2 regions of the Niabella sp. CPT15-335-S11 genome follow, and region 2 is predicted to be linked to the other one. Evidence: riboswitches for the same ligand, from Rfam matches in the RefSeq annotation. Region 2 holds a riboswitch; the other holds the start of a gene.
What was found. Region 2 has a riboswitch for thiamine pyrophosphate ahead of AC3WS5_RS08565 (TonB-dependent receptor). Riboswitches for the same ligand answer to the same signal wherever they lie in the genome.
Positions count from the first base shown of each region.

Region 1: it holds a riboswitch for thiamine pyrophosphate, as region 2 does, so the genes downstream of both, AC3WS5_RS07915 (class I SAM-dependent methyltransferase) here and AC3WS5_RS08565 (TonB-dependent receptor) in region 2, are expected to answer to the same signal.

Region 1 covers NZ_JBYTEI010000002.1:309,951-324,890, reverse strand. The annotation lists gene AC3WS5_RS07935 (M20/M25/M40 family metallo-hydrolase) at 1-463, shown strand, start outside; gene AC3WS5_RS07930 (Trm112 family protein) at 556-819, opposite strand; gene AC3WS5_RS07925 (thiamine phosphate synthase) at 816-1,439, opposite strand; gene AC3WS5_RS07920 (AIR synthase-related protein) at 1,440-2,492, opposite strand; gene AC3WS5_RS07915 (class I SAM-dependent methyltransferase) at 2,470-3,198, opposite strand; TPP riboswitch at 3,263-3,356, opposite strand; gene AC3WS5_RS07910 (S8 family peptidase) at 3,429-5,120, opposite strand; gene panB (3-methyl-2-oxobutanoate hydroxymethyltransferase) at 5,265-6,080, opposite strand; gene AC3WS5_RS07900 (Ppx/GppA phosphatase family protein) at 6,180-7,079, opposite strand; gene ppk1 (polyphosphate kinase 1) at 7,060-9,132, opposite strand; gene AC3WS5_RS07890 (aspartate carbamoyltransferase catalytic subunit) at 9,361-10,287, shown strand; gene coaD (pantetheine-phosphate adenylyltransferase) at 10,378-10,857, shown strand; gene ppdK (pyruvate, phosphate dikinase) at 11,023-13,941, shown strand; gene AC3WS5_RS07875 (DUF2147 domain-containing protein) at 14,064-14,459, opposite strand; gene AC3WS5_RS07870 (alpha-amylase family glycosyl hydrolase) at 14,578-14,940, shown strand, end outside.
Region 2 covers NZ_JBYTEI010000002.1:468,468-483,407, forward strand. The annotation lists gene AC3WS5_RS08550 (FAD-dependent oxidoreductase) at 1-782, shown strand, start outside; gene AC3WS5_RS08555 (FAD-dependent oxidoreductase) at 792-2,438, shown strand; gene AC3WS5_RS08560 (carbon starvation CstA family protein) at 2,576-4,417, shown strand; TPP riboswitch at 4,470-4,576, shown strand; gene AC3WS5_RS08565 (TonB-dependent receptor) at 4,631-6,871, shown strand; gene AC3WS5_RS08570 (sialate O-acetylesterase) at 6,874-8,859, opposite strand; gene AC3WS5_RS08575 (murein L,D-transpeptidase catalytic domain family protein) at 8,974-9,621, opposite strand; gene AC3WS5_RS08580 (LytR/AlgR family response regulator transcription factor) at 10,093-10,797, shown strand; gene AC3WS5_RS08585 (response regulator) at 11,213-13,405, shown strand; gene AC3WS5_RS08590 (TonB-dependent receptor) at 13,681-14,940, shown strand, end outside.

The DNA.
Region 1 (14,940 bases), 160 kb from region 2:
TGAGAATATTCAGGCAGTGTTTAACCAGGACGGCGGAACAGGCAGGACAAACTTTATCAACGGAGCTGGATTTTTGAATGCCTATGATTTTCTGGGAAGATGGCTGCGCGCCATCCCACCGGGCATTACTGACATTGAAACTGCATTCCCTGGAACGCCCTCGGGAGGTGGTTCGGACAATGCTTCATTCGTTGCAGCGGGTGTGCCCTCCTTTTACCTGGGGACCAACAATTGGGATTACGGAACGGTGACCTGGCATACGAACCTGGATACCTATGATAAGATCGTGTTTGATGAACTGAGGCGAAGCGTGGTGGCAACCGCGATCCTGGCCTACATGGCCAGTGAAGATCCGGATCGGGCATCCCGTGAGAAGAGACGCCTCAGCGATAAAAACAGCCAGGGTCAGATCATTTCATGGCCACCGGTAATGGACCCGGTACGAAAGGGTGGTGTTGAATAAAAACGGTGTAGGTTATTTTTAAAGCGCTTGTGGAGCCGACTACACAATCCTCTGTTCACTGTTTAGTAATAAAGGTCGCCATACAGTGATTTTTATTCAAGCAGTTTGAATCCAGTCGCGGGATTATTTAATTCCGCATCCCACTTGCTGACTACCGGCGCTTCCAGTTCTTTTTGCCGGTATTCGTCGGGAGACATAATGGGAATGCCACTGATGATGGGATAGTATCTGTGACAATGGGTGCAGGTCAACACTCCTTCAATGACCTGCCCGTTCAGATCACGGCTTATAATCTGAAGTTCAAGATCTTCTCTGTCAAAAGGGCAACAAAGTTTATTGATTGTCTCGAGTCTCATGGTTGTTTATTTTTTATTAATCCGGAAACATATTCCCGGGTTGTGGCAGCAACGTCATCTGCGGTCATAATTCCTGATATGACAGCCACGCCATCGAATGGAATATCATAAAGCTCAGGCAAGTTTTCCGGCCTGATACCGCCTGCAACAAAGAATGGAATATCTGTCATGGCGCGGGCCTTCCTCACTGTTTCAAATTTTACAATTTCACATTTCCCCGCGGAAGGAGATGGGAACATGGAACAAAAAGAAATATAGTCAAATTTCAGTTCATTTGCCTTTGTGATGACCGACAAATCATTGGAACAGGTGACTCCCTTCAGGAACGGCCTGTTGACTTGCATTTGGATCGTTTCAAAATCATCGGGAATACTATCGAAGTGTACGCCATCCGCTGGCAGTGTTTTTAGTAATGCCCAATGGTCAGTTACCAGGACAGGCACCTCATAAGTATGGCAAAGATTGATGATCTCGCTGATCGTGCTTAGCTCCGCCTGTTCTGTATGGTAAATCTGCACAATGGCTACCCCGTTCCCGAGCGCCGTTCTCATTTTTTGCATCAGCAGCGCTTTATCAAGCAGTGCATCCACGATCAGATATAGGCCACCTTTTATTTTCATTTAATTCCAATGTTCATTTAAAGCGCGAAAAAAAGCTTCCCAATAAGGATCCCTTTCAGGGTAATTGAGTGATGCTGATTTTCCCTCTTTGGTTACCATAAATTTTCCTTCCCGTTCCGGGGTTAGTTGGCCGATAATGCCCGACCGAATTCCCGACTCCGCCAGCTTCCGGATCAGTAGAGCTGCTTTTCCTTTTTCTACGGCCATCAGCATAGATCCTGCTCCAATGCAGTACAGCGGGTCCAGCGAAAAAAGACCAGCAATCTCCCTGACGGCTTTTCCTACGGTGATTTCCTTTTCGTACAGGGTTACGCCGTTGCCCGATGCTTCAGCCATTTCGTACACTGCGCCCAAGACGCCACCCTCCGTAACATCATGCATAGCCGTCACTACCCGTTCAACCTGGTTTAGTCCGCCCGCAATAAGCCCTTCGGCCAGTGCAGTGGTGCGCTCAAACAAAGCTCTTCCTGCGTCCAGGATCTCCGGCCCAAGTTCAAGGCCGACTTTATTCGGGAAACTTCTCGCAAGAATGGACATCGAAGAAATGGCGGCCTCTTTGGTCATCAGAATCAGATTGCCAGCTTCGGCTTTGTCGGATGTAAGGATTCGGCTTTTTTCTGCTACCGTAAAAAAAGTTCCGCCGCCCGCCAGTGTGGATTGCTGCCCCTCTACAAAGGCGGTATGACCGCCGGTGATACTGACGCCGGTTTCTTTGCAAAATTGATGAATATATCTCCAATAAGTGATAAAATCACTTTCCGGAATACCCGCGGGCAGATTCAGCACAAACTGCGCAAATTGCGGTCCGAAACCTGTTGTAGCCATATCGTTGGCCATCAGGTGTACAGAAAGCCAGGCGGATTCCCTAAGTCCCAGCGATGGAATGTAGGAGAGGGGGTCGCTCGTCACCGCCAGAGCCTTGTCGCCGACAAGGTCTATCACGGCAACATCCACGCCAAATGCCGGTCCGGCCAGAACCTGGTCGCATTGTTCACCAAGAAACCCAGTGAATATATTTTCAAAGGCCGGTTTATTGATTTTCCCCTGTTTCATGAGTTCGGTCGTTGAACGCGATGTACAATCCAAAGAAATCGCCCAGCGGCAGACTCCATTGCTGCACAGGGAACCATTTAGGTAAACCTGTGCAGGTCCAGGAGATTGAATAGTGCCGGCCCTTAAGCGCTTCTTCGATGATGCCGATGAGCTTGTGGGGTGTGTAAAATGTGGCCGTAACGTAAAAAGGATTCTTTCCAAAAGCCTGCTGGATCCTTCTTCTGAAAAACTTCGGTGTGTTCCGGTTCATCATACCCATGGCAATCCCATATTTCGCGACGCGGGAGGCTTCACGGATCACCTGGACGGGGTCTTTGTAATACTCGAATGTGGTGATGAAAGCAAGGGCATCAAAGCTCCCGTCTTTGAAAGGCATGTGATGCGAATCTGCCATGACCAGGTCTCCCTCAAAAAGGTGCACCGCCTGCCCAAGCATAAAAGGAGAAATATCACCCCCGGTGGCTTCAATGCCAATTTGCTGCCACCACCTTGTAAACCGGGTCGTGCCGCAACCAAATTCCAGCAGGGTTTTTATTCGCTGATCGGCAGAAACCAACTGTTCCATCACCTTCTTTTGCCATACTTCCGCCCTTTTGTATCTGCCCTCGTACCATTGCTCATAGGTATCTGTGAATTCCCGGTTGAAGAACCATTCCTTCCGGTTCTGCCAGTTCACGACTTCCTGCCTGATCAATTCTTTTTCCATAATCTCAAAAAAAAACCGTCAGGCGGTGTAAACACTGCCTGACGGAACAATAATTTAATAATATATTCGAAACTGTTGCATTTCTTACGCTGGCATTATCCAGATCAAGTTTTCGGGTATTATCTCAGCTTAAAGTAGAAGCACCCCGATGCGCTAATTATCGAAGATACGAAATTCGGAGCAAGTTTCAAAATAGCGAATTTTGCGGCCGGATTTCGCTAAACACCAAGTTATCTGCCTTTCCGCGGAGCTCGTTTGACAGGCGTGGTTTTTTTTGGAACCGTCGTTCTCCCTGCCGGCTTTATCTTGGATGCGGACAAATTATCCGCCAGTTTTATGGCCTCATAAGCATTGATGATGCCTCCACTGACACAGAGGTCTGAAAATGGAACATCCTGATTTGCGCCGGGGATTTTTACTTTTTTTGTTGGTTTGCTTACCGTCTGCATGATTATTTGCTTAACCTGAAGGGCGCTTAATCCCGGGTAATAACTCATGATGAAAGCTGCCATACCCGCTACTACCGGTGAGGCCATGCTGGTTCCCTGTTGGTTTTGATAGGTATCTCCTCCCGGAACCGTGGAATAAATTTTCACGCCCGGCGCAAAAACGTCAACATCTTTCTTCCCGTAATTTGAGAAAGAAGCAACCAGTCCGCCGGCTTTTTCATCACCGCTGGCCCCAACGGTGATCCACGTCGCAGGCCGGCTTCCATCCAGATATTCAGCCGAGGGATAATTAAAAGTAGTATCCACGTCTTTAGCATCATTTCCGGCGGCATGTACCAATAATACGTTCTTGCCAACCGCATAACGAACCGCATCATCCACCCATTTTTTCTCGGGTGAAAATCCTTTTCCGAAGCTCATATTAATAACCCTGGCGCCATTGTCCACCGCGTAACGAATTGCCAGGGCAATATCTTTGTCGTGCTCGTCACCATCGGGAACCGCGCGGATGCTCATCAGGCGGACGTTATCGGCCACGCCGTTCATACCCTTGCCATTGTCCCGTTCCGCGCCAATGATACCGGCCACATGGGTGCCGTGCATCGCGGCGTCTTTACTTACATATACGTTTCCGTTGCCATAAAACCGGTCATTCAAATCATCGTAATTATCCTTTACGACCATCGCCCTGTAGGCGGGTGGTGCCTCTTTGCCATTATTGACCTTGTCCACATCTTTCTGAACTTCTGACAGAAGCTGCGTGTTGGAAATTTCATCGTTCTCGTTGCCTTTGCAGGTTTGGATCATAATTTCTCTTACGTATCTGGAATTAATCGTAGGCGGGTTATATGACTGAAGGTCCTTGCAAGTGTAAACATCCTTCTTAAGATCCTTCCGGATAGTTTCATCACCCACTTTAAGCGCATCTGCCATACGAATCATTACGGCACTTTCCGAAGGGTCCATATGGTCCTTGAAAACGTCAGACTTTGCCCTGAGCCAGGTAGTATAATCGGCTTTGTCGCGTGCGGGAATTTCAGACGGAGATTTACCATCGAACCTGCTTTTCCATTTCCAATAGAGGCGCGCTGCCTCAAATGAGTCCTTGTCCACGTTTTCCTTGCCATCGCGGCTGCCCAGAAAATTCCATCCGTGAACATCATCGATATATCCGTTGTGGTCGTCGTCGATGCCGTTTCCCGGGATCTCCTTCGTGTTCACCCAGAGTACGTCCTTCAGATCCTCATGGGTTGTGTCAATACCCGAATCAATAATCCCGACGGTCACCGGTGTACTTTTCAGACCCTTTGATTTAACAAATTCATAGGCTTTGTCCATGCTGATCCCGTAAAACCCATCTTTTTTCAGATCCAGCAAATGCCATCCATGCGGTAGACTTTCCTGCGCAATAGCTCCAGTGGACAACAGTACGAGCAACAGGAACCCGGCTGTTTTCTTCAATATTCCATTCATAATATATATACCATTTTTAAGGTTCGCAAAATTAGACATATAGATGATAACTATTTCTTAAACATGGATTTTGAAAAAGTTTGCGGACTAGCACAACATTCAGGTCCCGGAAGATTTTTGCCGGCCTTTTTCGAGCGTTTCGACTCAATACTGTTCCTGGTCGTTCGGAAAATCACCCGTTTTTACGTCCTTGATATATTGCTGCACCGCCTGGCTGGACAGTTCATAGAGATTCAGATACTGGCGAAGGAATTTCGGGTGAAATTCCGTGTTAATACCCAGCATATCATGCATTACCAGTACTTGCCCATCACAGTATTTCCCGGCGCCAATACCAATCACGGGGATTTGCAGGCTCTCAGTGACCTCCTTTGCCAGCCCGGCCGGGATTTTTTCCAGCACCAGGCCAAAACATCCTGCTTGCTGGAGCAGCATGGCGTCATTACGAAGTTTTTGTGCTTCCTCCTCTTCTTTTGCCCTTACGGCATAAGTACCAAACTTATAGATCGATTGCGGCACAAGACCCAGGTGGCCCATTACCGGAATGCCGGCTGATACGATTTTTTTCACCGAATCGAGCACTTCTTCACCGCCTTCCAGTTTGACGCCATGAGCGCCGGTTTCTTTCATGATCCGGACGGCCGAGGCAAGTGCAATTTCCGAGTTCGACTGGTAGGATCCAAATGGGAGGTCCACCACTACCAGGCACCGGGGTGCTCCCTTGATCACCGAGCTGGCATGGTAGATCATCTGGTCCAGGGTGATCGGCAGGGTGGTTTCGTGCCCCGCGAAGACGTTGGACGCCGAGTCGCCCACCAGAATAATATCGATTCCAGAGGTATCGATAATGCGGGCAAACGAAAAATCGTAGGCAGTCAGCATGGCGATCTTTTCGCCCGACTCTTTCATTTTCTGTATCGTGTGGGTGGTTACCCGCTTTATATCCTTATTGACTGGCATGTTTTTTATATTTGGATTACTTAAATATTTACAAACCGGAAGAAAGAAAGTTGACCGTGCAATATTTTGAGGACCATAATCGCCGTAAATAATACAGCATTAATTCCCGCTCAATGCATTCTTTACAACTTCGTCATACAATGCGTGGATCAGACCGTCTGCGAGTCCGATCTTGGGGACCAGAATTTCAGAAGCTCCCGCCCACTTCATCACATTATTATAAATTAAAAGCGCCGGAACAATCACATCGGCCCGATCCTCGCGCATTTTGAAAAGACTCATCCTTTCCTGCAGATTCAGGCTGCTCAGTTCTTTATAGTAATCGCGCAAAAGTTCAACAGTGAGCAATTTCCCTTCTTTTCTCTTAGACAAAGAAAAAATCTTGTTGATATTTCCACCCGACCCGATCGCGGTGATTTTTCCCGAAGGTTTTGTGGAGGTGCGAATAAAGTTTTTCATTTCGCCCCATTGGGATTCATTCACCAATTGTTTCAATATACGAATAGTTCCAATATTGAAAGACCGTTTATTGGTCAGTTCGCCGTTATTGAAGATCATCAGTTCCGTGCTTCCTCCCCCCACATCTATATAAAGGTAGGTGTTGTCCCGGGCGAGGCTGTCTGTAATATGGTTTTCATAGATCAGCGAAGCCTCGGTCTCTCCGGAGATCACCTCAACTTTTACACCTGTTTCTTTTTCTACGCGATCCAGGATCACCTTAGCATTTGATGCTTCGCGCATGGCGGAAGTGGCGCAAGCCTTAAGATGTTTCACTTCATATGCTTCCAGCAGGTGTTTATAGGCCTTGATCGTGCTGATGAGATGCCTGGCTCTTTTTTCCGATATTTCGCCGTTCTCGAACACATCAAATCCAAGCCGGAGGGGTACCCTGACCAGGTTTGATTTAATGAATTCCGGCTTGTTCCCTTTCGTCAGCGTTACATCCGTGATCAGTAACCTTGCCGCATTACTTCCAATGTCAATAGCTGCCAGTTTCAATGTTATATGATTTGTTCAATAGATAATTATACGTTTCTTCCTGTGATCTGATCCTCACAGTTCCGGATCTGACGTAGTGATTGCTCAGTTCATTATCCAGTATGCGGGCTTTGACATTGTCTCTCAACTGGATATTTAAAATATCGATCAGCTCCTGTTTTAATTTTTTATTAGTTACCGGGCAGGTCGCTTCTACCCTGTGTTCGAGATTGCGGACCATCCAGTCTGCGGAAGAGAGATAAACCTTTGGATTCCCTTTATTATGAAACACCCAGACCCGCGCGTGTTCCAGGTATTCATCCACAATACTTACCGCAGTGATAGGATGTTTGTATCGCGGGTTTTCAGTGAGCATACAGAATATACCCCTTACAATCAGTTTTACTACCACCCCCGCAATGGCAGCTTCATGCAACTTTTGGATCAGGATGGTATCTGCCAGGGAGTTCATTTTGAGAATGACTTCGGCACGTTTGCCTTTGATGGCCTGTGCAATTTCCTGGTCCAGGAGGTTGATTAACATAATTCTGACGTAATGCGGACTTGGTATAATGGTTTTGCACCTGCCCAGGTAATGAGTGCCCGTCCTCGGATTTTCCAGGAAGCTGAAGATCCTTTTGATATCGGCCATGATCTTGCGATTGGAAGTCAGCAGACAGTGATCGCCATAGATCCGGGCGGTTTTCTCATTCATGTTGCCGGTGCTTACAAAACCATACTCAATGATTCTACTGTGCAGACGTTTCCTGATCACACAGATCTTGGCGTGCACTTTCATATTCTGAATACCTGTAAGGACTTTCACGCCCACATCTTCAAGCCGGGTTTTCCATTCCAGGTTGGCCTCTTCATCAAACCTGGCCCGGAGTTCCAGCATCACGGTAACATCTTTACTATTTCGCGCCGCGTTGATCAGGGCGTTGATAATTTTGGATAGAGGCGCCAGCCGGTAACAGCAGATTTTGATCGAAACAACATCCGGGTCGAAAGCGGCTTCACGAATCAGATCAATAACCGGAGTGAAACTATGGTATGGAAAATCCAAGAGTATATCCCGGTGTAGGATCACATCCCAGATTCGTTTGTCTTCGAGTAACGGATGATCGATTGGTTCTTTTCTTTTGGTTTTATCTTCGAACACCTGCTCCGGGAAATCCATAAAATGCCTGAAATTATGAATACTCCCTCCCGGGATCAGATTATCTTGCTTCGACAATCCGAAACGTTTCATCAGGTAATTGAGCAGGTCCTTGTCTATATCTTCATCATAGGTCAGCCGGATAGGTTTACCCTTTCGCCGGTTTTTCAATCCTTTTTCCAGTTTCTGAACAATGGAGGAAGTATCGGCATTATCAATATCCAGTTCTGCATCGCGGGTGAATTTGAAAATATGCCCGCTAAAGCTATCATAACCAAGAAACGAAAAAATATCCGGCAGGTTAAATTTAATTGCATCTTCCAGGAGCATGATATCGTGCTGGCCCGGTTTTGAAGGTAACAGGATAAATCTGCCCACGGCGGATACGGGTATTTCAATGACCGCATACTTCCGGTCGGACGGGTCGTTTTTTTTGCTCATGACCACGCCCAGGAAGATTGACTTATCCCGCAGGTTTGGAAATTTGGTGATATTCCCAATCATCAGGGGGATGATATTCGGACTGATTTCAGTATCATAAAAATTCTGAATGAATTTCTTTTGCTGGGATGTCAGCCGGTTCGCCGATTTCAGAAATATATTCTTTTTGTTCAGCTCCTTCAATACTTCCGCCCAGACTTTTTCAAACTCATCCTGCTGGCGGGCGATCAGATGCTGAATCTGGTTCAGGATCTTTTTGGGATTTTTTTCAGGGTGCATGTTCAGCTTGGTCTCAATCTGAAGCATCCTTTTCAGGGAAGCCACCCTGACCCTGAAGAACTCATCCCGGTTATTTGAATAAATAGCCAGGAATTTTACCCGTTCTTTCAGGGGTACAGCAGGATCGGCCGCTTCCTGCAGTACACGCTCATTGAAGGATAACCAACTTACATCCCGTGGAATGATCTTCAGCATAAATCTCCCGATTTACCAACAAATTAAAAGAAATATTCCGATAACTCTCGGGAATTGGTAATCGAAGATTTGAAGAGAGGCAATACATTTTTTAATTCGGGACCTTTATGGAAAAACATAAAGAAGGAGAAAAGCGGGAAATAAGGCGGAGGTTTGGCGCAGGAATATTAATAACACCCTTTTACAATTCTGGATTTTCTGATGAACTTTATTTACCTTTGATTTTTAATGAAGCTTTCCACCAGAAATTTGCTCGGTATCAAAGACCTCACGAAAGAGGATATCTTCCTATTTCTAGATACAGCCACTCAGTTCAAGGAGGTTTTACAGAGGCCGGTTAAGAAGGTTCCGTCGCTTCGTGATGTTACCATCGTAAATCTGTTTTTCGAAAATTCAACCCGTACACGCATTTCATTCGAACTGGCTGAGAAGAGACTGTCAGCGGACACCATTAATTTTACAGCTTCGGGATCTTCGGTGTCAAAAGGGGAGACCCTGCTGGATACGGTCAACAATATCCTGTCCATGAAAGTGGATATGGTCGTGATGAGGCACAGCGCATCGGGGGCGCCTCATTTTCTGGCTAAACATATATCTGCCGCAATTGTCAACGCGGGCGATGGCGTGAATGAACATCCCACCCAGGCGTTGCTGGATGCTTTTTCAATCCGGGAAAGAAAGGGAAAGCTCGACGGTATCCGGGTCGCTATTATCGGGGATATTTTGCACAGCCGGGTGGCCCTCAGTAATATTTACCTGCTCAATAAGATGGGAGCTGAGGTCACTGTTTGCGGTCCCCCCACGTTAATTCCCAAATACATCCACGAGGCATTTGGGGTCAATGTCAGCTATAACCTCCGCGAAACGCTGGAGTGGTGTGATGTTGCCAACGTGCTCCGGATTCAGCTCGAAAGGCAGAACCAGGTACTGTTTTCTTCACTCAGGGAATACAATTTGTCTTACGGCATCTCCCGTAAGTTGCTGGAAAGCCTGAAGAAAGATATTGTGATCATGCACCCCGGACCGATAAACCGGGGTGTTGAGCTTGACAGTGATGTTGCGGACAGCGGGCAGTCGATCATCCTGCAGCAGGTTGAAAATGGTGTGGCCGTTAGGATGGCGGTCTTATATTTATTGTCGAATAAAAATCAGTGAGGTTGCAAAGCAGGAAATGGAACAGGTTCCGCACCGGGCGAGCGACCATTGGACCCGAAATAAATTTGAATTTATAAACTCATTTTGCACATGCCGAGAATTTGTCTGTTTCCCGGGACTTTTGATCCGATCACCCTGGGGCATGAAGATATTATAAACCGGGCTATACCCCTCTTTGACAAAATAATTGTGGGTATTGGTATCAACACTACGAAAGCCCCCATGTTCACCGCCGAGCAGCGTCTGGACTGGATCAATACAATCTATAAGGATCATGATGTGGTGGAAGGCGCCATCTATGAGGGTCTGACCATCGATTTCTGCCGGGAGATCGGCGCCAAATTTATTCTGCGGGGTATTCGATACGTCAGCGATTTCGAATATGAAAAGACTATTGCGGATGCCAATCGAACGATGGACAGGAGTATTGAAACTATTTTCCTGACCGGCGAGCCCAAGTACACTTCAGTGGCCTCCACGATTGTGCGAGACATCATCAAAAACCATGGTGATGCCAGTCCTTTCCTGCCTGATGTAGTGTTTAGAACGCTTCCGAAGCTAGGTTTTTGAATTCAATGTGGAGACAATAATCTGAACATCATGAAATATTGGCTACATTTGAGCGTTTTGTGGTTAGCGGTCTTATTCAGGTGAAAAACTGATTTATATCATTCCACGTACGACTTATATAATAAAATCATTAAGTAAATTTGCAACGTTCAAAATTAAATTAAAATGGCAACGAAAGCTAAAGACAAAAAGTATGTTTACTCATTTGGAGGAGGCAAGGCCGATGGAAATGAATCCATGAAAAACCTCCTTGGTGGCAAGGGCGCCAATCTCGCGGAAATGGCCGGTCACCCGCAATTAAAATTACCGGTACCGCCCGGATTCACCATTACGACTGATGTTTGTACTTATTATTATGACAATGGGAGAAAATATCCCGTGGCACTGGACAAACAAATTCAGCGGGCTCTTGGAGGTGTTGAAAAGATCATGGGCAAGAAATTCGGAGACCTGAAGAATCCGCTGCTGCTGTCGGTACGTTCCGGCGCGCGCCGTTCTATGCCGGGGATGATGGATACCGTGCTGAATGTTGGTCTTACCGAAAAAACGATTGGTGGATTGATTAAGGTTACCGGTGATGAGCGTTTTGCCTATGATGCGTACCGCAGGCTCGTCATGATGTACGCCGATGTGGTAATGGAAAAAGCAGGTGGACTGGAGCCTGCGAAAGGAATTGGCATCCGTAAGATCATGGATGAAGTCCTGGAATCTGTAAAACAAAAGAAAGGGTATACCGTAGATACAGACCTGACGGTTGAGGACCTGAAAGGGCTGGTCAAGGAATTCAAGGAGCTAATCAGAAAACACCTGAAACAGGAATTCCCTGAAGATCCCTGGGGACAGCTTATGGGTGGTGTAGGCGCTGTATTTGCCAGTTGGAATGGTAAGCGCGCTGTGGAATATCGTCGCATTGAAAAAATTCCCGATGAGTGGGGTACTGCTGTAAACGTGCAGGCCATGGTATTCGGAAACATGGGAGACGACAGTTGCACCGGTGTGGCCTTCACCAGAAACCCGGGAAATGGTGAAAATCATTTTTATGGCGAGTACCTGGTTAATGCCCAGGGTGAAGATGTGGTAGCCGGTATCCGGACCCCGTCGCCAATCAATGATTATTCAAAGAACGATCATAGCAAAGATCTGATCACCCTTGAAAAGCTGGAGCCTAAAGTTTACAAGGAGTTGTTTGGTATTCAAAAGAGACTGGAGAAACACTATCACGACATGCAGGATATTGAGTTTACCGTGGAAAAAGGTAAACTGTTCATGTTGCAATGCCGCGTGGGTAAACGTAATGGTGCGGCTGCGGTGCGTATGGCCGCCGATATGTACAAGGAAAAACTGATTGATGCGCAAACCGCGATCCAAAGGGTAAATCCTAATCAGTTGGTGGAATTGCTTTTGCCGATGATTGATCCCAAGGCCGAAGCTGCCAGCAAACCGATTGCAAAAGGTTTGCCTGCAGGACCAGGCGGTGCTATCGGACGTGTCGTATTTTCTTCTGAAGATGCTGTAGCATGGGCCGCGAAAGGAGAGAAGGTGATCCTGGTACGTGAAGAAACTTCTCCCGAAGATGTGGATGGCATGCACAAGGCACAGGCTATTCTGACTTCAAAAGGGGGCATGACCTCTCACGCTGCGCTGGTTGCCCGCGGTTGGGGTAAATGTTGTATCGTAGGATGCAGCGATATCGAAATCAGTGGCAGCACTAAAAGCTTCACTACAAAGGGTGGGCATAAGGTAAGTGAGGGCGACTGGATCAGCCTGAACGGGACGAAAGGACTGGTGTACGAAGGACAACTCGCATTGACTGACGCCGATCTGGGCAAGAATAAGGCTTACACCGAACTGATGAAACTGGTGGACAAAACCAGAACCATGGGCGTTCGCACAAATGCCGACACACCCAAGGATGCCGCACAGGCAATCGGTTTCGGTGCCGAAGGTATTGGCCTTTTCCGCACGGAGCATATGTTCTATGGTGAAGGTGCTGACCGTCCGTTGTTCCTGCTGCGTAAGATGATCATGAGCAGTACGGAAGCCGAGAGGAGAGTAGCGCTCGATGAACTGTTCGGATATGTTAAGAAGGATATGAAGGCAACGATGGCTGTGATGAAAGGGAAGCCGGTAACTATCCGCCTGCTCGATCCGCCGTTGCATGAATTTGTTCCGCATGATGCACACAAACTGGAAGAGTTAGCCAAAGCGCTTAAAGTGGATATGGAAACACTGAAGAAACGCATCGACGGATTACATGAAAATAATCCGATGCTGGGTCATCGTGGAGTGCGCCTGGGCATTACTTATCCGGAGATCACGGAAATGCAGATCAGGGCAATCCTGGAGTCTGCTGCCGAACTGAACAAAGAGAAAGTGAAGGCACTTCCTGAGATCATGATTCCCGTGACCTGTACGGTTGAGGAATTAGACCATCAAAAGGCAATTTTGGATAGGGTATATGCTGAGGTTTGCAAGAAAATGAAAGTAAGAAGCATCCCGCATCTGTACGGTACGATGATTGAAATACCCCGCGCTGCATTGCTGGCAAATAAAATGGCACAAACGGCTGATTTCTTCAGCTTTGGTACCAATGACCTGACCCAGATGGGCTTCGGTTTCAGTCGCGATGATATAGGTAGTTTCCTCCCGGATTACCTGGAAGGAAAAATACTGAAGGACGATCCGTTCCAGACAATAGACCAGGAAGGTATCGGTCAGTTGATTCAGTATGGTGTGGAAAGAGGCCGTCAGACCAAGAGCGACCTGAAAGTGGGTATTTGCGGTGAGCACGGAGGAGATCCCGAAAGTGTGAAATTCTGCCACCGGATGGGCATGAACTATGTAAGCTGTTCACCTTTCCGTGTACCCATTGCACGTCTGGCCGCAGCGCACGCAGCGATTGAAGAGGCTCAAAACGAAAAAGCTGGCGCAAAACCTGTAGCAAAAGCCGGAAGGAAACCCGCGAAGAAGGCAGCCAAAAAACCTGCTGTGAAAGTAGCCGGAAAAGCAGCGCCGAAAGTGGTCAAAAAGGCAGCGCCGAAGGCAGCTAAGAAAGCTACAAAGAAAGCCGGTAAACGGAAGTGATTAATTTTGATTAAAAGGAATATGGGTGGCTGCAATAGTCACCCTTTTTTTTTAGACGCTCGATATTACCCGCCCGTACCGAACGGTACGTTCGGGCGGGGAGGCAAGCCTCAGCCTTTGGGTCATTTAAACCTCGTATAAACCCTGGTTTTGCTGAGGAAATATTTGTGACCGGTTACGGCCAGTGTCTGATGATCTTTCAATTTCGCAGAACAGTTCACCCAGCCACCGTTCTCCGGTGAAAAAGCCTTGCCGTCTTTGTATACTCCGTCTTTGAATACCAGGTCTTTAATGACGATCTGGCCGGCTTTGTACTCTGGGTCCCTGGCGCTTTTTAGCCAGGATATCCGCGCATAATAGGTGCCCTCCTTAGCTTTTAGGAATTGAATCCGGCGGTCCTGGTTAGCATTTAACCATTCACCGGTTATCGCATCAGGCACCGGTTGCGCGATCACCGGGCTGGTAAAACTTGTCAGTAAACCTGCTAACAACAGCATTGAGGTCAGGATAGAAGTCATGTTTCTTTTTTTTAACCCCCATAAAATTAAAAATTTTCCGGAAACCCTCAAACTGGACGAAAATGAAAAAAATTTGGAATTTATATTTTTTGTTAGCTTTGTGTACTAAGTACACATTATGAAGCATTTTTTGCTGCTATTTTTTCTCGCGGCCGTTTTCCTGGGATGTAAGAAAAATGATACGCCCACACCACCGCCGCCGCCGCCGCCACCAGGCGAGAACGCTATTCCGGGACTGGTCAGCGCCAGCAAAAATTTCCCTTCGTCAGACGAAAATATTACACTGAGCTTTGATCCGTCCAAGGGAAATACAGCACTGAATGGGTATTCGGGAGATGTGTTCTTATACGCAGGCGTCATAACCGGACCGACAGGCTCACCTTCCGGCTGGAAATACTTGAAATATGACTGGAATAGCACTCCGCCGTCCGCTGCCAGAATGACCAGGCAGCCGAGTGGTTTGTACACAATCGAACTAAAC
Region 2 (14,940 bases):
ACGAAGCAGCGCCAGGACCGATTGAAAAGATGTATTCTTACGGGGACCCATTAATTCCCTGGATTAATTCCCGAATGCCTAACCGTAAGACCGACACAAACAATCAAAAGGGCTTTTCAACTGATTTTATCGGTCAAAATCACGATTATCCCGAAGGAAGTTATGAAGAACGGGAAAAAATCAGACAAGCACATCGTGATTATCAGCAGGGCCTGATGTGGACACTGGCAAATCACCCAAGAATTCCGCAGAAAGTCAGGGAGGCAATGTCCAAGTGGGGAACTTGTAAAGATGAGTATGAGAATGGAAGAGATGGATGGCAACAGCAACTCTACATCAGGGAAGCCAGGAGGATGAAAAGTGATTATATAATGACCCAAAGGAACTGTGAACGGATAGATACTGTGGACGATCCAATCGGAATGGGTGCCTATGGTATGGATTCCCACCATGTTAATCGCTATGTTGATGTTAATGGATACGTACAGAACGAAGGAAATGTAGAGGCACCTGTGCCATACCCATATCCTATTAGCTACCGCTCTATCATACCAAAGAGATCTGAATGTGTAAACTTGTTAGTTCCAGTTTGCGTGAGTGCAACTCACATAGCATTTGGTTCAATACGTATGGAACCAGTTTTTATGGTGTTAGGACAATCAGCCGCTACGGCAGCGTCCCTGGCAATTGACAGCAAAAAAACGGTGCAGGACCTGGACTATAACGTTTTAAAATCAAAAATCCTTGCCGATAAACAAATCCTGGAAGTAGAAATAAAATGATAATAACATATGAGTAAAGTTTTCATTCTATGGCTATTGATCGTCCCCTCTTTATCCTGGGGAACGAAGTCATTTCATAGTGCTGATGTAATTATTTACGGAGGAACAGCCGCTGCAGTCATTGCAGGCGTTGAAGTAGCAAGATCGGGAAAATCAGTAATAATAGTCTCGCCGGATAAGCATTTGGGTGGGTTAACCTCGGGAGGGTTAGGATTTACGGATACGGGGGATAAATCAGTGATCGGCGGGTTGGCACGGGAATTCTATCATAAGATTTGGTTGCATTATAATATGGATAAGGCCTGGAAATGGCAGAAAAAATCGGAGTACGGGAATAAAGGGCAAGGTACACCGGCAATTGACGGCGAAAACCGAACAATGTGGATTTTCGAACCACACGTAGCCGAGAAGGTATTTGAAGATTTCATAAGAGATTATAAAATTACTGTATATAGAGATGAATGGTTAGACAGGGAAGCAGGTGTAAAAACTCAGAATAAAAAGATCACGTCCATTTCAACACTTTCAGGAAAAGTCTTTCAAGGGAAAGTTTTTATTGATGCTACGTACGAAGGTGATCTAATGGCAGCGTCAAATGTCAAATATACTGTTGGAAGGGAAGCCTGTTCAGTTTATAATGAAAAATGGAATGGAGTCCAGAATGGCGTATATCATCATGGTCATTATTTTAAATCGAAAATCGATCCCTACGTGGTACCTGGCAAGGCTGAAAGCGGACTCTTGCCTTTCATTTCATCGGCAAAAATTGCACCTAATTGTTCAGGAGATAATAAAATTCAGGCCTATTGTTTTCGTCTATGTATGAGCAACTGTAAAGAAAACCTGCGTCCATTTGAAAAACCTGAAAGATATGATCCCGACAAATATGAATTATTGGCCAGGGTGTTTGCGAGTGGCTGGAATGAATGGTTCTCTAAATTTGATGTCATTCCAAATAAGAAAACTGATACGAATAATCACGGCCCATTCAGTAGTGATTATATTGGTATGAACTATGATTATCCCGACGCCAATTATGAAAGGAGGAGAGAAATAATCGAAGATCATAAAAATTATCAAAAGGGGTTGTTGTACTTTGTATCTCATGATAAACGTGTGCCGGAGAAGATTCGCCAGGAAATGCAAGCGTGGGGATTAGCAAAAGATGAGTTCGTTGATAATGATAATTGGCCTCATCAACTTTATATTAGGGAAGCCCGCAGAATGAAAGGAGTTTATGTGACCACAGAAAATGACGTTCTTGGAACAAGAGTAGTACCAGACCCTATCGGCATGGGATCCTATACCATGGACTCACATAATATTCAAAGATTTGTAAACGATGAGGGATTTGTACAGAATGAGGGTGATGTGGGCATACATCCGGGTAAGCCTTATCAGATCTCGTACGGTTCAATCATCCCCAAAAAAGAAGAGTGTGTTAATCTAGTCGTACCCGTCTGCGTTAGCGCGAGTCATATCGCCTATGGGTCCATTCGGATGGAACCCGTTTTCATGATTTTAGGTCAATCTTCTGGTGTCGCTGCCGTACTGGCAATCAATAATAAAACATCTGTCCAAGATGTTCCTTACAACCGACTCAAAAAAAATCTTTTTTCGAAAGGGCAAATTTTAGAGAGCGCATTTCAGAACTAATTAACATCTCGGTGAAAAGGAGTCTTTCCTGGCAGGTGCCGACAAACCTTGAGCTTAAATCGCAAAGTGAAATAGATGCTTCGTCGATGTTTCGTTAACGTGATCTATTCTATACACACCATTTAAATCGTTATTCAATGGAGGCCCTAAATGGCGCTAATGCACTTACCCTTGTCTTTGTCGCTTTGTTGGTTTTCGCCATCGCGTATAGGTATTATGGAATATTTATAGCGCGCAAAGTATTAAAACTAAATGCTAATAACCCAACACCAGCCATTGAATTCTCAGACGGTAAGGATTATGTTCCAACAAACAAGAACGTCTTGTTCGGACACCACTTCGCGGCAATTGCGGCAGCCGGACCGCTGGTAGGGCCAGTTCTAGCGGCTCAATTCGGGTATTTGCCTGGGGCGTTATGGATTTTGATCGGTTGTGTTCTGGGAGGCGGCGTTCACGACATGGTAGTTTTGTTTGCTTCGGTCCGTCATAAAGGTCAGAGTCTAGCTTCAATTGCTGGCAAAGAAATAGGCAACGGGACGGGGCTAATCGCAGGATTTGCAATTCTTTTCATTTTAGTTTTAACATTGGCAGGACTCTCGCTGGCATGTGTCAGTGCCATGCATGAAGCATCGTGGTCCCTGTTTACGGTTATAGCAACGATGCCAATAGCGATAATAATGGGGTTGATTATGCGATTCCGAAAAAAGGGAGTCGCACTAGCAAGCATTGTTGGTGTCGTTTTACTGATCTCGTCTATTATTGGCGGCCATGAACTTATCCAAATACCCATGATCGGTCGTGTTTTTCATTGGAAATTAGAAACGATATCAATAGCAATAGCTATTTACGGTTTTTTAGCTTCTGTGTTGCCCGTTTGGTTGCTACTGGTGCCCAGAGACTATTTGTCAACCTATCTAAAAATCGGAACTATACTAATGCTGGCAATTGGTGTAATCTTAGTCCACCCAACGATTCAAATGCCTGCAATGACCAAGTTTATCAATGGCGGAGGCCCGGTAATTGGTGGTCCGGTTCTACCATTCATTTTTATTGTTATAGCATGTGGCGCTATATCTGGCTTTCATGCTATTATAGCTACTGGTACTACGCCGAAAATGCTGACAAATGAAAAAGAGATACTCTTCGTTGGATATGGGGCAATGTTAGTAGAGGGATTTGTTGCATTAATGGCATTAATAGCTGCTTGTACGCTCATCCCGGGCGACTACTTCGCTATAAATACGCCAAAAGAGACATATGATATTTTCCTTTCGCAAAATCCGAATTTAAAAGTTTCGGACTTAGATTATTTCAGTGAAAAGATCGGCATCGACTTATATGGCCGGACAGGAGGGGCTGTTTCGCTTGCCGTTGGAATGGCGCATATATTTAATAAAATAAAATTCATGGATGATGTTATGGCATATTGGTACAATTTTGCAATCATGTTCGAAGCCGTGTTCATCCTAACTGCTATTGATGCCGGAACGAGAGTAGGGAGATTTTTTCTGCAAGAAATGTTTGGGAAAGTCATACCCCGATTCAATGATAAGAACTGGGTACCCGGTATAATTTTTACAAGTTTTATTTTTACATTTTCTTGGGGTTACCTGGTTTATACTGGAAATGTCAGTAGCATTTGGCCATTGTTCGGTATCAGCAACCAACTTTTAGCGGCGTGTGCGTTGATCGTTTGTACGACCATGTTGATTAGATTAAATAGGAAAGGCTACGCGTTGGTTTCGGCTATTCCGGGTGTTTTTATGGCGACCATTACGTTTTGGGCGGGTTACGAACAAATTAAGAATGTCTACCTTCCAAAGCAACAATACTTATTAGCTGTTTTAGCATTTTCAGCCATGTTGTTGATGTTTTTCGTTTTTCTGAATACTTTTAAAAAATGGCGAGAGCTACTAAAAATTAATGCAACCCAAATTGATGTCTGTGGCGAGCTTGTGAAAGAATTAGTTGAAAGATGAAATATTTATTAACTTTGCGGCCGTCCAGATTTTAAGGACCTGGACAAAACTTCAGTGTTTCCCGGGGTGCAGATCTCGACAGTTGTCGATTGAAGCTGAGATAATACCCGCAAACCTGATCAGGGTAATGCCTGCGCAGGGAAGGAATAATTCAAATCCCTTCTTTTTTCAGCATTTCCCTCTCATTTTTTTAACATTTTAATGAAAAAACAAATGAAGAGGAATTTTTTGACCGCCTGCCTCGTTATGGCAGCTGCAACATCTTTTGCTCAGAAAGACAGTGTTCTGACTGACAGCTTTCACATCCTGGCGCCCGTAGAAGTCAGGGCCACCAGAGTAAATGAGAAATCACCTTTTGCCGCGAGTAACATCAGCTCCCCCGAAATTCAGAAAAAGAACCTGGGTCAGGGCCTGCCGGGCTTGCTCGACCAGGTCCCTTCCGTCGTTGTAAGCTCAGATGACGGCGTTGGCGTGGGGTACTCCTCACTCAGGATCCGGGGTACAGATATTACCCGGATCAACGTGACTTTTAATGGCATCCCCGTCAACGACCCGGAATCTCAGGGAACATTTTTCGTTGATATCCCGGATCTGGGATCATCCACCGGATCCATCCAGGTTCAGCGCGGCGTGGGCTCCTCCACCAACGGCCCGGGTGCCTTTGGAGCTTCGGTGAACATCTCAAACCTGGATCAACAAAAAGCCGCGGGCGCGTCTATCAGCTCGGCTTACGGATCGTTTAATACCTGGAAAAACACGCTGCTCGCCCATACAGGCCTGCTGAATAACGGCTTCCAGTTCGACCTCAGGTTGTCCAAACTGAACTCGGACGGATATATCGACCGGGCATTCTCCGACCTGAAATCACTACATTTCATTTCGGGCTGGAGATCGGCCAATGAAAAAACAGCGATTAAATTTAACCTGATGACAGGCAAGGAAAGAACCGGCCAGGCGTGGAACGGGATTGGTACTTCCTATACTGATAAATCGGCTCCGGTAGATTATGAAAAGCAACTGGATGCAATCGGCCGCACAACGAACACCCTGGGAAAAATCAGCGATAACAAATACTATAACGACCAGACTGACAATTACCAGCAGGATTATTACCAGCTATTTATCAATCAAAAATTCGGTGAAAGCTGGACCGCCAACATCAGCGGATTTCTAACCCGCGGAAAGGGATATTATAATGAATATAAAGCCGGGGAAACTTTCTCTGATTATGGACTACCAGATACGCTCACCATCGGCAACCAACACTTTACTACAACAAACCTCACCAGGCAGCTCTGGCTGGACAACTTTTATTACGGATCAGTCTTTTCAGCCAATTACAGCAAGAAAAACACAGGGATCAGTCTGGGCGGAGCTCTTACCCGATATGACGGCAGACACTATGGATATGTCAAATGGGCGGAAATGGGCTTTCCATTGGATTACCGCTGGTACCGTCTTACTTCCCTCAAAAAAGATGTCAATTTTTTTGCAAAGCTGGAACAACAGATTCTTTCTGGATTCTTTGCCTTTGGCGATCTGCAAGTGCGGGATGTGGATTATCTGATCCACGGCTTTCGGACAAACCCCGGTATCGAATCGGACAACCATTATACCTTTTTTAACCCCAAGGTCGGCCTAAGCTATTTGATCAAACATGCTTATAACAGAAGCAGCAAGGTCTATACGTCATTTGCAGTTGCCAATAAGGAACCAAACCGGGATGATTTTGAAGCCTCAACGGCTAACAAACCAAAAGCGGAAAGACTACAGGACATCGAGGTTGGTTACAACTTCCAGTCTTCCGGGTTTCAGGCGGGCATCAACGGATACTACATGAAATACAAAGATCAGCTTATACTCACCGGGAAGATAAATGATGTAGGCGCCTATGTACGTACCAATGTGGAGAACAGCTACCGGGCCGGAATCGAAATGACCGCATCTTTAAAACCTGCCAACTGGATCCAGGTCCAGGGAAATGCCACGCTCAGCCAAAATAAGATCAGCGATTTGACGCAATACGCAGACAACTATGATCAGGGCGGACAGATTGAGGAGCATTTACACAAAACCGACATTGCATTTTCACCTAATACCATCGCGGGCGCGACCGTTACATTCGAACCCTTTACCGCCACCTCACAGAAAAATCATTTTTTTCTGGACCTGGTCGAAAAGTATGTGAGCCGTCAATACCTGGACAACGCATCTAACAGACTAAGGAGTATCAACCCGTACTCATTAAGCGACGTCAGACTAAGATATCACCGATCAGGGAAATTATTTAAAGAATCGAGTTTTATTTTAATGGTAAACAACCTTTTTGATAAGAAATACGAAAACAACGGTTACACTTACTCTTACCGGTACGGCGGAACAATGACCACGGAAAATTACTATTTCCCGCAGGCAGGGATCAACTGGAATTTTGGTGTAACGCTTGGGTTCTGATGTTACTTCTTACCAAAAGTAGATTCTTCCCAGGAATCGGTCCGAAAGGGTGAAGCAGGCAACTGAGCGCCATTAAAGAGATTAACATCAGGATTATCGGCCCAACCGTAGCGAACCGAAACCGGTTCCTTTACCTGGGACGAAGACACAAGCACGTCTTTTCCTGAGATCTTTGCATCGGCCCAATAGAACCTGCGATCCTTTCCGGCAATACTAAATCCATGAAGCGATCCGCCCCTGGCCTGAAGCCCATCTGCATGATCAAAATGAATACGGATGGCATCACCTTCTACTTTAGCCGACCGGTATAAAGGACCCGAATATTCATTCCCTTTATGATAGACTTTATTCAATGCAATCAAAGCGAGCCGCTTACCCACATCCTGCTTGTCCTTGGGATGAATATCAAGCGCATCCCCGATGTCAATGGTTACGGCCAACCCAGACCTGGAGAGCGTTTCAGCCGTCAAAAGCTGGGCTTCCCTAAGTTCTGCCCAGGCGGAAGGCCCAGGATTTTCTGCCCTCTTCATAAAATTGGCGAGCTGAACAATATAGAACGGAAAGTCGCCGATTCCGAATTTCTGCCGCCAGTCGGTGATCATCGCAGGCAGTAAAGTCCTGTATTGATAGGCTCTTGGCGCATTACCCTCGCCCTGATACCAGATAGTTCCGCGAATGGTGTAGTGAATAATTGGATTGATCATTGCATTATACAATACGGCTGGCCTGTTTGGGGTTGATGGATCCGCCGGCCGCGGCGGAACTTCTTTCATTGAAAAAGAAGGCTGATATACCCAGGTCCCCGCAAGACTGATCTTATCACCTTTTTTATTTTTGATAAACATATCTGCAGCATCACCATATATTCCCCCGCCTCCGCCGGTATCGAAAACCCTGACCGCAATTGTATTTTCACCTTTTTTGACCAGGCTACCTGGTACTTTGTATACTCTGGCCGTGCTGTAAAGATTTGTGGCACCGATCTGATGACCATTGAACCAGGTAATATCCTGGTCGTCTACAGGACCCAGGCTCAATACCAGATCTTCCCCATTCCAGGATTCCGGAACCCGGATCTGCTTCCTGAACCAAACAACACCGTCGTAATCCGGCAGCCCTGCATTCTCCCAAAGCACCGGCAGGTTCATCGTTTTCCACGCTGAAACATCCAGGTTACCAGCGGCCCATCCGGGATTCCCTCCCTTAAAACCTGGATCCTTTTGTTTCAGGTTATTTTCCCAGCTTTTTAGCGCTGCCGGAAAATCAATTGTGGCCGCGCTAACTGGCGAATTGTGTATTGCCGTGGCTGCAGCCGCAAAATCAGGGAGCGATCTGAGGGTTTCAAAGCTCGTCCAGGCCTCGGCAATAGTACCTCCCCAGGATGAATGGATCAGCCCGATGGGGATCTTCGTTTTCTCATAAATTTCCCGTGCGAAAAAATAAGCCACGGCCGAAAACTCAGGTATCGTCGCAGGTGAGCAAGATTCCCAACCCCCGTTTCGCACAGCCAGATCGTCAATCGGACGATCTGCAGTCTTGTGAATTGCCTGCAATAACCGGATCTGCGGGTAGTTAGCCTTATCTGTTTCTTCCTGGAAATGATTGATCCTGCCCCAGCCGGCGAGCGGCATCTCCATGTTTGACTGACCGGAACAAAGCCACACTTCTCCAATCATTACGTTCTTAAAAACAATCCTGTTCTTTTCAGTTATCGTTATCGTAAATGGCCCTCCGAAGGAAGGTGTCGGTAGTTTCGTTCGCCAATCGCCTTTTCCATCGGCTTTCACCCGGACGGTCTTACCATTCCAGGAAGTAAATACACTGATCGTCCTTCCGGGATCAGCTTTACCCCAGATGCCGGCAGCAGACTGCTGTTGCAAGACCATATTATCACTAAAAATGGCGGGTAACCAAACTTTTGCTCCTGTTTCAAGCTGAACAAAGCACAATGCTGTCAGAGCAATCCAATTGAAAACAAATCGTCTCATATGCATGCAGATTTAGATTGCAAAGTTAGGGGCAAATCTTTCGAAGAACTGCAAAAGTCTGTGACGAAAATTGAAATTAATTGATGACGGCTGCGCCAACCGTAAACCAAACAGTTAGCCCAGTGAGAACTTGCTGGTTGCGTGGTATGTCTTGTTATAGATGAACAGGCAGGACCCGCCCTTTATTTTATCAATAATGGGTTCTGCCAGCACGAGTGGAATGGCCGGGCATCCATGACTTCTTCCGAGGTAACCCTGTTCATCAATGAACGCCTGACTCACATACGATGCGCCGTGCATGACGATCGCCCTTTTCTGGGCCTTGTCATTAACTCCCGGCTCTACGCCGTTTAACCGAAGTGACAAACCATGACTGCCAGAATAGGTCTGGCTGGTGATGTAGAATCCAAGGCTACTTTTCAGAGAAGAAGGCTTGTTGCTAAACGATTCCGCCCATTCCTTACCTGAATTCCTACCGTGAGCAGCCCAGGTATTGAAGATCACAACTGCATGCTTAACATCCACCACATATAGCCTTTTATTTATACTTGGCTGGTCAAAATCGATGATGGTAAGCAAAGAATCATTTTGCAGCAATCCTTCTGACTTCATTTCGGTGAATCCGTTAATAGCGGCTGCAAAAGCAACTTCTGACAGCCCCCATTCATCGAGGCCGATACTGTCGTATATCGCTTCCGCGTATGCGGATATCCCAGCCCCGGGATTCTGATGACGGACGTGTTGGATTGATTTGTGTTTCAACCCTGTATGATTTGCAGTCCATGAAATATTCGTCACTGCGAAACTAAATAATAGGAACAGATTCAACCTCAAACTCAGGTGCATAGTAATTCGTCAATTCTCTTGTTAAGTTAAATTTCCCGGGTTGGAGCGCCAAAGGCGGGCCGGGCAAGTCTTTTAGTTAACGGCTGACAAAATGCAATATTGCCCACGCCGGGGAACTTTAACAAATTAGCCTAAATCATCTTTCAAAATCGTTAGAACAGAATATCTTGATGAAAATCACGCGTTAACATTTTGGAGAAATATCCTGCAGGAAATGCTAATGAAGCGTACCAGGATGATTAGAACGGCAAATCAAATCATCTGCGGCAGGATTTGATTCACTGACGGGCTGATACATCTCAAACGATTAAACAATGGAAGATTCGCCCCTGAAAGCTGAGATTAGGCGGTTTCATTTACATTTGTATTCCGCTTAATAATTATGGTATGACTCAGATGACTTGTCTCATTGTGGATGATAACAAGATTGCCAGAAGCACCCTTCGAAAGCTTGCTTCACAGGTGAAAGACCTGACCGTCATCGGGGAATGTGAAAATGGGTTTGAAGCACATCAAATCCTGATGGAGCAACCCGTTGACATCCTGTTGCTAGACATCGAGATGAAGGATATGACGGGACTTGAGCTTACAAAAAACCTGGGTGAGAAAAAACCTGTGATCATTTTCATAACCTCGAAAAAAGATTACGCGATTGAAGCATTTGAACTGAGCGTAGCTGATTATATTGTCAAACCTGTTCAGCCTGCCAGATTCCTGCTTGCAATGGATAAAGCCAGGGAAATTCTACAAAGCCGGACAGAACAACTGTCAGTCAGCGGCGATGAATTTATCTTTATCCGCGACTCCAATATTGTCAAGCGACTGAAAATCTCAGAAATTCTTTACGCGGAGGCCATGGGAGACTATGTAAAAATCTACACGTCTAAAAAATTTTTTGCCATACATAATACGCTGAAATCGGTTGAAGACCGGTTACCCGCTTCTAAATTCATCAGGGTGCACCGCTCCTACCTGGTGGCAATTGACAAGATCGATTCTATTGAGCAGGGCGCACTGATTATCGATGGTCGGCCCGTACCGGTGGCAGATACATACCGAAATGTACTCAACCGAAGACTGAATATTCTTTAGACAGCTAAAAATCACCCGCTAACGCCTCCCCTCGTTTACCGATGGAATTTGCCATTTTAGCGATTGAAAACACAGCAGGAACACTGCTATCTTACTTTCGTCTTAAAATAGGCTCTTGTCGTCTATTTTAAGATATGGGGATGGTTAACCGGAAAAAAATAGGGATCCTTTTGATTTGTTCTGTCCTGCTGGCAGTATTAACCTACGCTTTGCTCTATGAAATCTACTTCCTAAAGAAAAATCTGGCGATCGTCCTGCTTTCCATTGCCATAGTCTCAGACCTTATCGTATTCGTCCGCACTTTTTGGGGTATTACAACCAATTCAAAATGACCGGACCTGATATCAGCAGTATATTTTATCCCCGAAATGTAACAAATTAGAAAATTTCTTAGGTTTGGTATTATCTCCCGCGTATGATTCCGAAATTCAGATACCTGCTGGTAGTTATTTTCCTGCTATCTATCACGCTGATTGTATTCCTGCAATTCAACTCCAATAAAAGTATTAACCAACTCATTTCGGGCAATAAGGACCTGATGGGATTTCAGCGGGTCAAGAGAGAACTACAGAACCTCCAGAAAAATGTACTGGCAGTGGATGCTGGAACCCGGGCAGAAGTCATCAAAGGAGCCGTGTCAAAAGCACACAAGAAACATACTGAAAGTGATTTAAAACATATTGAAAGCTCGCTGAACATCATCGACTCCCTTGAGACTGATCCGGCTGTTGCCAATCTGCAGACACAACTCCGGGGACTTGTTAATCAAAAAATTGCCATTAACCGGCTGATCATTGAAACACTTAACGCAAAAGGGAAAGAAGCAGCAGAGAAACTGACAGGGAGCCCTCGTGCTATTGAACTCGCTGATTCGATCAGATTACTAGCGAAGGAAATTGATGATAAACAGTCCGTGAACGTGAAGTTGTCGATTGATGACGCGAATAAAGATGGCCAGACAGCGAAAGCACTCGGTACAATCCTGGCGCTAATTGCAGCGCTCGCATCCGTTTTCATTTTCGGATATATCACTTATAAGATGCTCGATCAGCAAAGACTCATCGGAAGACTCAATGAATCTGAATCCAAGGCCAGAGAATCCGCCAAGATCAAAGAGAATTTCCTGGCAAATATGAGCCATGAGATCAGGACGCCGTTAAATGCCATTATCGGTTTCACTAACCTCCTGAAACGAAGAGAACTGGATGAGGAAGCAGGAAAATATGTTAGCTACATCCAAAAAGCGGGCGATGGCCTTTTGCATATCGTGAATGATATCCTGGACCTTTCGAAACTAGAAGCCGGAATGATGCGAATCGAGTCGGAGCCGTTTCACCCAAGAGAAATACTACAGACTGTTTTTGATATTTATGAACCGAAAGCGATTGACAAAGGGATTGCTTTACATATCGGGACAGACCAAACAGTACCCCTCGTACTGAAAGGAGACGCCGCCAGATTCAGTCAAATCCTTTCTAACCTGATTGTAAATGCACTGAAATTTACAGAGAAGGGAAAAGTGGATATCCGGGTAGATAAAATGTCAGAAACCGCGGATGAGGTGGTTTTGCTGACTACTATTTCTGATACGGGCATTGGCGTACACCCCAGAGAAATGAACGCTATATTCGAGCGGTTCCACCAGGCAGATGAAGCCGCTACCAGACGTTATGGTGGCACCGGGCTTGGGCTGTCGATCGTAAGGGACCTCGTGAAGACGATGAATGGGAAGATCACTGTTGAAAGCGAGGAGGGAAAGGGAAGCCGGTTCTTTCTGGAACTTCCCTTCAAAAAAAGTGACACTTCCGAAGTTCCTGCCATCAGCCAGATGCCCGAAAATTCAAATCGAAGGACACATAGCAAAAAGGTCCTTGTCGTGGAAGACAATGAAATCAACCAAATGCTGGTGACAAAACTCCTGCTTACCCAGGGTATTGAATCAGACGTGGCCAACGATGGTGCAACCGCCATTTCGATGATTAAGGAAAGAAATTACGACCTCATCCTCATGGACATCCAGATGCCGGGTATGGACGGCTACACCACCACCAGGATCATCAGGTCTGAGTTGGGTTCCAACATTCCCATTATTGCCATGACGGCTCACGCGATGTCCCAGGAGAAAGAAAAATGTATTCGTGGCGGTATGAACGACTATTTAGCAAAGCCGGTTGATGAAACTGATCTGTTTAATATGCTTTCCCATTATCTCTCAGATCCGGAAGAGGGTCTGAAAAATAGGGCAGATACGCGACACGAATCTGATTATAAAACTATCAAATTGGATTACCTGTTCAGTATCAGTCAGGGCGATCAGGAATACGAAAGGTCAGTAACGAATCAATTCCTGATCAGTCTCCCGCAAGATTTAGAACTTATGTCGAAGGCTTTGCAAGATAGCAATATGGAAGAACTTAAATCGCTTGCTCATCGTCTAAAGAGCACGATTTCCATCATGGGTCTAGATGATAAATTAAAGACATTGCTTGATGAAATGGAGACCGGGCCGTTGCAGGAAGCGCTCCCCGAAAGGATGGCTACCCTGAACAGGATCGGTCAGGACGCCCTGCGTGAAGCGAAAATATTTCTAGCATCCATCTCCGGATAAAAACAGCGCTACCTCGTATCAATTATCTAAATCTGACACGCCCAAACTAAAACGGTATAAAACAATTTGGCCACTGCAGGATAAGATTTTTTAATCCGGAATTTTCAAATCACCCGGAGGCAAGCCCTTTTCTAAAAAAAACGCGGGTTTAATAGCGGTCGCTTTCATTCCGGGGGCACTTCTACGGGTTGTAGTATCCCTCAGTTTACATTAAGTTAATATACGGGTAACATTCTCTTAATATACTCAAAATAGCTTCGCAAAAAATTTTAAACATGACCAGATTTTTTCGAGGGCTGATTTTGCTTATGGGTATTTCTTTATTTAGCCCCGCACTCCTGAATGCTCAGGAAACAACAGCTACCTTTTCAGGTAGAGTGACAGATAATAAGGACAATGCCATAGGTTCAGCAACGATCACCATCAAACATGAACCAACGGGTTTTGAAACTTCCACACAAACGAACAGCAGAGGTTTATTTACAATCCCGAATTTAAGGCCGGGCGGCCCTTATACCGTCACCTTTTCTTTCGTAGGATTCGAAAAAAAGGAATTCAGGGAAGTGACCCTCACCCTCGGGAACAATCCCGATATTCAGGTAGTCCTGAACCCCAGCAATACCAGTCTGGAGGAGGTTGTAGTTACAACCAGCCGGAGAAGGCAGTTGGGTGGACTGACTGTAGACAGAAATAAGATGAACCTCCTTCCTTCCATTGGCCGTAGTATTACGGACTTCACCAGGCTGACACCTCAATCCAATAACAACTCCTATGCAGGAACAAATTTCAGGTATAACAACCTTACGATTGACGGCGCAATCAACAACGATGCCATCGGTTTCAGCAACTCTTTTGGTGGTGTCAGCGGTGGCGGGCAATCAGGCGCAGCAGGATCTGGCACGCGGACAAACCCTTACGGTCTGGACGTTATTCAGGAAGTACAGGTGCAGCTTTCACCCTATGATGTAAAACTGGGAAATTTCACCGGAGGATCTGTTAACGCCGTTACCAAAAGCGGGACCAATACATTCCACGGATCTGTTTACGGATACGGACGCAACTCGGCACTGACAGGCAAAAGCGTTGACGGTGCAAAAACAAAAATGGGATCCGAATTTTACGACTATCAATGGGGACTTACAACGAGCGGACCTATCGTAAAAAATAAAGCATTCTATATTTTAAACTATGAGCAAACCCGCAGGCAGGAACCCTCATTTTATAATGCCGGTGATCCGGGAGCTGCCATCAGTGCAGGTGACGCATCTGCTATCGCTAATTTTCTGAAAAGTAAATTCAACTACGATGTTGGCTCCTACATGGGCGCTTACAAAATATTCACAAGAAGTGACAAATTATTTGGTCGCTTTGATTTTAACCTGAACAGCAAAAATACACTTACCCTCCGCGGCATCTACACGAACGGATGGGGTAATAACCTGGAACGGACTTCAACAAACTTTCAGTTTGGTTCTACCGATTTCACCCAATACACCAAGAACCTGAATCTGACAACAGAACTTAAAACAAAATTT